DNA from 2 places in the Nocardia violaceofusca NBRC 14427 genome. Region 2 is predicted to be linked to the other one. Evidence: riboswitches for the same ligand, from Rfam matches in the RefSeq annotation. Region 2 holds a riboswitch; the other holds the start of a gene.
What was found. Region 2 has a riboswitch for cyclic di-AMP ahead of AC5592_RS06415 (C40 family peptidase). Riboswitches for the same ligand answer to the same signal wherever they lie in the genome.
Positions count from the first base shown of each region.

Region 1 (4,185 bases), on a different contig from region 2:
AATCGGTCCAGCTCCAGCCAGGCGTGGGCGAGCACCGCCCATCGGCGCGCCGCCGGGGCCTCCAGCCAGCCGTCCGAGGCGATGGTGGGCGCCCAGTAGTCCTCACCGGCGTCGTTGTCCGGGGGAGGTTCGGGAATTCCCTTGTCCAGCAACCGGGCCGCCGCCAGCACCTCCACGAGCAGCCCTACCCGGGCCTCGTCGAGTCCGGTCTGTTTGGCGATGCGCCGCAGTTCCCGCACCCCCAGGCCGCCCGCGCGCAGCACCGGCGCCGGCAACTGGGAGAGAACCTCGAGGATGTCGCCGGCGTGGCGCAGCAACTCGCCGACCTCACCGGCGGCCGCGGCGTTGACATCGGCGGCGGAGTGCTCGCGAGTCTGCGGCTGCGGGGGTTCGAGTACATGGGGATCGGTGACCGGCTCGCGCCGCAGCACCTGGCCGACGGCAGACGGGAGTTCGACCGTCTCGTCGTCGATCCAGATCAGGAGCCGGCGGGCCAGCAGCCGTTGGATGGGCCGCTCCGGATCGGTGCCGGGCGCGGCGTCTCGGGTGCGGCCGCGGGGGCCGGTGGTCGCCAGTTTGTCGAGCAGCGCGCGTTCCGCGCCGCCGATCTCGCGCAGCGCCGCCTCGATCTCGGGTTCGGTCAGTGCGTCGGGGAGTTCCGTGGTGGCGCCCATCTGCCACGGCAGCGCCTCGGGCGCGGCGGCCACGACGAACAGATCGTCGGTGCCCCACACCAGCGCGCGCTCGATCAGGCGCGCGAGCGCGGTGTCGACGGCCGCGGCGGATACCCGATCGGCGAGCAGTTCGTGCAGGCGTCCGCGGGGCAGCGGTCGCTCCTGGCGGCCGCTGCCGAATGCGTTGTGCGCGGCGAGGGTTTCGATCACGGCGAACTCGAGTGTGTTCAGATCGTCGGCGGCGCGCAGTACCGACGCCCGCTGTTCCGCGCGAGCGGCCAGCACGGTCATCGAACCGGGCAACGGCACGGCGAGATCGGGGCGCAAACCCAGCAGCCGGACGAGATCGTCGTCGCTGCGGGAGCTCAGCCAGTCGGTGAGTGTGCCGAGCTCGGCGGGTCCGGCGTCGGCCCCGGAATGCGTCCCGGCGCCGTCGTCGGAGGCTCGGGCATCGGTCGTGGTCATCCAATCCAGACTACGGCGAGCGAACATGCCAGAATGAGGCCGTGGTGAACAAATCGAAGAAACCCTACGTCGACAACGGCTGGCCCCAGGTGGACCACGGTGACCATGCGGTCACCGAATTGTCGTCGACCCGTTCCGGTGGCCTGTCGCCCTACGGTGAGGACACCGAGTTTCCGGTGCCGGCTGACACCCTGCCCTACGTGCATCCGCACACGGTGGTCAACCGCTGACGCGAACACGAAGAAGGCCCGCGTTCCGGTAGGAGTGCGGGCCTTCTTCGTATCCGGGGTCGCATCGGGAACGTGGAGTTCGCCGCCCGGGTACGCAGAGAAGGCCCGCATCGCGAGATGCGGGCCTTCTCTGCAGGGGGAAACTATGTGAGTGGTCTAGTTGGGCAGCAGGCCCTTGTTCGCCTCGTAGAAGTTCACGATCGACGGATCCAGCTTGGCGCCACTGGCTTTGAAGGCGTTGTACGCGTCGAGCGCCGGCTGCGGCAGCTGCACGCCCTGCGCCTGTGCGACGGTGACGGCCTTGTCGACGGCGGAGAACACCTGCTGGTTGCCGTCGGCCGGGGCCTGGGTCGAGGCCTCGCTCTCGGGGGCAACCGGCTGCCAGCGCGGAGTCTGGGCGGGAGAGGCGGGCAGATCGCGCTGAGTCGCGCTGCCGTGCAGGCCGAGGCTGGAGGAGCAGGAAGGCCACGCGCCCCAACCCTGGGTCGCGAGCACCTTCTCGGCGACCGCGATCTGCTGGTCGCGGCTGGCCTGGTTGGCCGACGGAGCGTACTGCGTGCCGCCGTGAGCGGCCCACGTCGACTGCGAGAACTGCAAACCGCCCTGGTAGCCGTTGCCGGTGTTGATGCCCCAGTTACCACCGGATTCACACTGTGCGAGGCGGTCCCACTCCGAATCGGGAGCCGCGGCGGCGTGTCCAGCGAGAGCCACACCCGCGCCACCCATGATCGCGGTGGAAACAGCGACCTTGGCGACGGTGCGACCGGTGTTGGTCTGCTTACGATGGCGTCCACTCATGTCGGGTCGTCTTCCTCTCGTACGCGCCTGCGAGGTGAGCTGTCGGGTTCGGACTGAGAGGCCGTCCGGTCCCGGCTCGCCGGGACTTCACCCCAAGGGAGCGGTCGTTGCCGGCCGTTCCCGCTTCCCTGCGGAGGCTTCGAAACCCGGTTGAGCTCCGAAAACCTCTGTGGGAACGTGGGTTCCCCGCCCTCGCCCCTGCTTCCGTCGGGGTCCGTACCCGCGGGGCGAGGCTCGGTGCGGCGGGCCGGTGGTGCCGGGATGTCCCGGCTGCGATAGACGGTACGACGATCCGGCGGAAAAATCACTATTTGGTAACCGGCGTGTATGACCGGTCGTGCTGTGCCGCAAGACCTTCCGAATCCGCGTCTGTGCAGGTGAGTGCGGCGTGTCACCTCCGAGTGCGGGTTGTGACCGTGGCGTTACCGCGCCGTTATGTGACGAAGGTCACACGTGTAATTGCCCGGCGTGTTGGGGATACGGTCAACGAGCGCGTCGGCCCGACCAGAGCGCGAACGCGATCGCGAGCAGCAGGCCGAGCGGAGTCGCCGCCATCGCCACCAGATACAGCCACAGCGGCGGGTCCCCGTCGGTCAGGATCGGCGTGAGGAAAATGGCGACGATCGCGAGCAGGCCGATCGCGAACAGGCCCACGGCCACCCGCAACAGCACGTCACTGTAGCCCCGGGGTGCGCGGGGCGAGGAGGAGTCCGGCATGGGTGCACGGTAAAACGGATGTGCTTGCCCTATCCCCACCGGGGTAGACTCGAACCAATCGCGTCCTGCATAGCTGTGTGGGGCGCGTTCTTTTCGCACAGAGATAGGTTCCGGCGTTCTGCCGGGACCTACGTCCGTGTCCGGGGTCGTTCGCCGTCCCGCGGGATTCGGACGGACCGGACAACGATGACGAACGGGTGAGCGCAGTGCCGACCGGCAAGGTGAAGTGGTACGACGTCGACAAGGGCTTCGGCTTCCTTTCCCAGGATGAGGGCGAGGACGTCTATGTTCGGTCGTCCGCCTTGCCCAAGGGTGTCGACGCGCTCAAGCCCGGCCAGCGCGTGGAGTTCGGGATGGCCGCCGGTCGCCGCGGCCCGCAGGCGCTGAGCCTGAAGCTGCTGGACCCGCTGCCCTCGGTGCGCAACGCGCAGGGCCGCAACGACCGCGTCCGCAAGGAAGCTCCGGCCCATCCGCGCAAGGCGCCCGACGACCTGCACGGCATGATCGAGGACATGATCACCCTGCTGGAGGCGACGGTGCAGCCGGAGCTCCGCAAGGGCAAGTACCCCGATCGCAAGACCGCGCAGCGCATCGCCGAAGTGGTGCGCGGGGTGGCCCGCGAACTCGATCACTGAGTTCGCGAGCACCGCATTCGCGAGCGGGCCGCGCTCACGCGGCCTTGATCGACCACGCCTGATACGGCGAGAAGGCCTCGTTGCCGGCCTCGTCGCGCACGAGCAGCAGCAGCTGCACCTCGACGCCGATCAGGCGCAGGTTCGGTTCGGGATGGCTGTCCACCGTCACGGCCAGGGTGCCCTGCGGGTAGTCCCGGTACGACGCCAGGTGCTGCACGGTCTTACCCGGATTGTCGATCTGCTGGTACTCCAGCACCATGACCCAGGGCGCGTCGGCGATGTGCCGGGGTAGCGACAGCTGCACCGGGTAGCCCAGCGGCGGATTCAGTTCCGCGGTGATCTCGGTGCGCTTGCAGTCGGGCGAGACGCGGCCGTGCGGATCCGGTTCGCCGATCGTGCAGTACAGATAGGGCGGAACCGTGACGGTTCTGCCGTGCGCGTAGGCGGTGACCGTGGGATCGGCCTCGTGCGCGTTGTGCACCGCCACCGCCACGATGCCGGCGACGGCCGCGGCGACGACCAGAACTGCCGCCAGGGCCAGCGCGAGGATCGTGCGGGTGCTGGGCTTGGTCACTGTGGCTGTTTTCCTGTCGCTAGGGGGACTTCCTGTTTGACGTGCTGCGGACGGTTACCGCCCAATCCGGGGAGCAGCGAATGCCCACGGTA
Region 1 covers NZ_CAWMPM010000044.1:31,337-35,521, reverse strand. The annotation lists gene AC5592_RS31310 (helicase-associated domain-containing protein) at 1-1,139, opposite strand, end outside; gene AC5592_RS31305 (hypothetical protein) at 1,181-1,369, shown strand; gene AC5592_RS31300 (resuscitation-promoting factor Rpf1 domain-containing protein) at 1,526-2,167, opposite strand; cyclic di-AMP (ydaO/yuaA leader) riboswitch at 2,177-2,334, opposite strand; gene AC5592_RS31295 (hypothetical protein) at 2,651-2,884, opposite strand; gene AC5592_RS31290 (cold-shock protein) at 3,091-3,519, shown strand; gene AC5592_RS31285 (DUF2771 domain-containing protein) at 3,554-4,093, opposite strand; gene AC5592_RS31280 (MFS transporter) at 4,090-4,185, opposite strand, start outside.
Region 1: it holds a riboswitch for cyclic di-AMP, as region 2 does, so the genes downstream of both, AC5592_RS31300 (resuscitation-promoting factor Rpf1 domain-containing protein) here and AC5592_RS06415 (C40 family peptidase) in region 2, are expected to answer to the same signal.

Region 2 (4,185 bases):
ATCGCCCTGGTCGACTGTGGCCGTCCCGCCGGGCAAACCGTGCTCATCGTCGACCCGATCACTCTCACCCCCCGCGACGACGGTTTTGTCGGCGAGATCTGGGTGCGGGGCCCGAATGTCGGTGCGGGATATGCGGGACTGCGCGAGCGGACCGCCGCCACCTTCGGCGCGGTGCTGCCCGGCGAGCCCGGAACATGGCTGCGCACCGGCGATCTCGGTGTCGTCCACAACGGGGGTCTCTACATCGCGGGACGCTTGCGCGACACCATCGTCATCGACGGCCGCAACCACTTCCCCGCCGATATCGAAGCCACCGCCGCCGACGCGGCGCCCGAACTGCGGCCCGGGCATATCGCGGCGTTCGGTGTCGATACCGGCGAACGTGAGGACCTGGTGATCATCGCGGAAATGACGAGCCCACAGCCCGCCGCGGACGATCTCGGCCGGCGGGTCCGGGCCGCGGTGGCGACGGTGCACGGCATCTCGCCGGCGGAGGTGCTGTTACTGCCGCGCGGCGCGATTCCGAAGACCTCGAGCGGAAAGCTGCGCCGGGGCGAGTGCCGCGAACTCTATCGGGCAGGGAAGTTCGGCGGCGGCACCGGCATCGAAGCGGAGCCCCGCCCCGCGACCTCAGGTCGAATCGCGGCCGAGTAGCCGATCGGTCTCGCGGCGTTCGCGCTTGGTGGGCCGTCCGGCACCGCGGTCGCGCTTGGGCATCGCGGCGACGATTTCGGGTGCGGGCGGGGGAGGGCTCTTGTCGATATAGCACTGCGTGGCGATCGAAGCGCCGACGCGTTTGACGACCAGCCGGACCACGACGACGATACGTTCGGCTCCGGCATTACGGACCCGCACCTCATCACCGGACTTGATCTGATGAGCGGGTTTGACGGCGGTGCCGTTGACACGTACGTGACCGCCGCGGCACGCGGTGGCCGCAGCGGATCGAGTTTTGAACAGCCGGACAGCCCAGATCCAGGAGTCGACCCGAGCTGTAGCTGGTTGTGCCCGTTCCAGTTTCGCTCCTCACAGTAGGCCCGGCGGGTCACCGCCGGGCCATGCTGTCGAGCGAAACGACTAGGCGACGCGGCGTGCGGTGACGACCGAATCAGGATCCAGATGCGCGTAGCTGACGGTCTCACCCGACTGCGGCGCCTGGAGAATCTTGCCATCCCCGGCGTACATGGCCACATGGCCGCCGCCGTTCTGGATGACCAGGTCGCCCGGCTTCAGGTCCTGGAAAGCGACCGGCTTGCCGACATGCGACTGTTCGAAGCTGGTACGCGGCAGCTGAATTCCGGCCTGCTTGTACGCCCACTGCACCAGACCGGAGCAGTCGAAGTTCGCCGGACCGGAGGCGCCCCACACGTAGTCGGCGCCGATCTTGCTGCGCGCAGCGTCGAGGGCGACGTCGCCGACGCCGTGCTGCTGCTGCGGCTGGCCGAACATGCTACCCATCGGGTTCTGCGCGGCGTTGGGGATGCTGGGCGCGATCGCCTGCGAGCTCAGCGCCTGCTGAACTCCCTTGATCTGATCCGCGTGATCGGCGAGCACCTGGTTCGCCTGGCTGACCTGCTGGTCGAAATCCGAACCCAGCGGAACGTCGAAGTTGCCGACGCCGGGAACGTTGATCGTGGCCGCCATGGCCGGAATCGCCGGTATCGCACCGGTTGTTGCCGCTACTGCGCCGCAGACCAGCGCACCCTTGACGGAATTCGGCAGCCGAGATTCCCGTTGCAGACTGTGTTTACCCACCGAGCTGAGTCTCCTGTTTCTTCCTTGCCCACGCGCCGACCGGGTTAGCTGACGGGTTCGGACCGGGAAGATTCGGCCCTACCCCATCGACCTTGCGACCGAAGAGGATTCACCCCAGTAACCTGGGTCCCCGGTTCAGCGATCGAGCTGCCCACTCGACTGCTGATTAGGCGGTGACTCAACGGGCCGCCCCTCTAATGAAGCGACATACTCCGCGAAGTCACGAAGAGATTACGACGGCTCGGTGTTGTTGTCCACCCCACACGACGGCGTGTCTGCCCGCGTGTCGCCAAATCGCCAGGACCACCCCCGATTACAGCCCGGCGAATCGATCTGCTATGGAGATCACGACACGGTATCCACGGCCTTGCGCTCGTTATCGAAACGAGTCGCCCGGGCGTTACACCGGCGGCCGGTTCACTCGCCCTCGCCGCGCGGCCGGACCGCGCGCTCCAGTTCCGCGATGCGACCACGCGCGTCCGCCAGTTCGGTTTCCAGCCGGCCCAGGGCGATCACGAGGGGACCGACCGCGAGATCGGCCACCAGTTGCGGATCGTCGTACCCCTGCGCGATCGCGTGCAGGATGTTGTCGCGAATCTGCCGCGCCACGCTCGCTCCGGCGGGCACGTCCCAGGATCCGACGACCTCGGCCACCGTGGGGTTCGGCCGATCGCCGGACTGCTGATCTTCCGAATCGGTGGACATGACCCTCCTGCGGACATTTCGGACCTCGATCGGCCCCCAGCGTAGAGCGCACGGCGCCCGGTCACCCCGCGCGGCGGCTGCCATTCGATTGGATAGCGCAATCTAGGACATCCCGTATATATCCCGAGATTTCGGTGCGAACGCGCTACGGTGTCGGGGCATGGACCCCGTGCGGAATCCGTATGCCCCGGGCGCCGGCCAGCGCCCGCCCGAACTCGCCGGGCGCGACAAACAGCTCGACGCGTTCGACATCGTGCTCGAACGCATCTCGCGCGGACGTCCCGAACGCAGTGTGATGCTCACCGGCCTGCGCGGCGTGGGAAAAACGGTGCTGCTCAATCAACTTCGGTCCACGGCCCGCTCGCGCGGGTGGGGAACCGGCAAACTGGAGGCCCGCCCGGATCAGGAATTGCGACGGCCGCTGGCCTCGGCGCTGCATATGGCGGTGCGCCAGATCGCGGTCGCCCATCGCAATCCCGAGATGGTCGACGATTTCCTGGGCATCCTCAAGGCCTTCGCCCTGCGCGCGACCGCCGACAAGGGGATGCGCGAACGCTGGCAACCCGGAATCGACGTCCCGGCCGTCACGGGACGCGCGGACTCCGGTGACATCGAGATCGATCTGGTGGAGTTGCTCCTCGAGGCGGCTCAGCTGGCCCGCGATATCGGCGTCGGCATCGCCGTGTTCATCGACGAGATGCAGGATCTGGGACCGGCCGACATCTCCGCCATCTGCGGCGCCTGCCATGAATTGAGCCAGGAGACAGCGCCGCTGATCGTGGTGGGCGCCGGCCTGCCACATCTGCCGGCCGTGCTCTCGGCCTCCAAGAGCTATTCCGAGCGACTTTTCGGCTACCACCGCATCGACCGGCTCGATCGCGATTCCGCGGATCGCGCGCTGATCGCGCCCGCCGAGCGCGAGGCGGTGGAGTTCACCGAGGAGGCGCTGAAAGCCTTGTACGACAAGGCAGATGGCTACCCCTATTTCGTCCAGGCCTACGGTAAGGCCACCTGGGATGTGGCCGCCCGCAGCCCGATCGGCGCCGAGGATGTGGAACTGGCGGCCCCGGCGGCCGAAGAGGAACTGGCGGTCGGCTTCTTCGGCTCCCGCTACGAGCGGGCAACTCCCGCCGAGCGCGAGTACATGCGGGCGATGGCCGATCTGGCCGGCGACGACGGGCCGGTACCGACCGCGGCGGTCGCCAGGGAACTGGGTCGCAAACCCGCGTCCCTGTCTCCGGCCCGGGACGGGCTCATCAAGAAGGGGCTGATCTATTCGGCCGAGCGGGGCACCATCGGCTTCACGGTGCCACATTTCGGGCGGTATCTGCGCGGCGTCCAGTAATTCTTCGTCTTCCGATTTCGCCGTAGGCCTACCAGCGAGTAACTAACTCTCCTACACTCGAATGTGATCCTGGTCACGTTTCGAGGGAGGATCCCATGGCGACAGCCGCGAAAGTTCACGCCACCGAAGAGCAGGCCCGCGCACTGGTCGAGGAATCGCGCGAAAGCACCTGGGCCAAACCGTCGTTCGCCAAGCAGATGTTCCTCGGCCGGTTCCGGCTCGACCTGATCCATCCATATCCGCAACCGGCTCCCGACGACGCCGCGCGGACCGAGGCCTATCTGGAACGCCTGCGGGCCTTCTGCGAGACGCTGGACGGGTCGGTCATCGAGGCCGAATCGAAGATCCCCGACGACTACGTCCGGGGCCTGGCCGAACTC
Region 2 covers NZ_CAWMPM010000005.1:389,239-393,423, reverse strand. The annotation lists gene AC5592_RS06425 (fatty acyl-AMP ligase) at 1-654, shown strand, start outside; gene AC5592_RS06420 (RNA-binding S4 domain-containing protein) at 631-1,017, opposite strand; gene AC5592_RS06415 (C40 family peptidase) at 1,078-1,755, opposite strand; cyclic di-AMP (ydaO/yuaA leader) riboswitch at 1,774-1,938, opposite strand; gene AC5592_RS06410 (hypothetical protein) at 2,173-2,460, opposite strand; gene AC5592_RS06405 (ATP-binding protein) at 2,621-3,805, shown strand; gene AC5592_RS06400 (acyl-CoA dehydrogenase family protein) at 3,901-4,185, shown strand, end outside.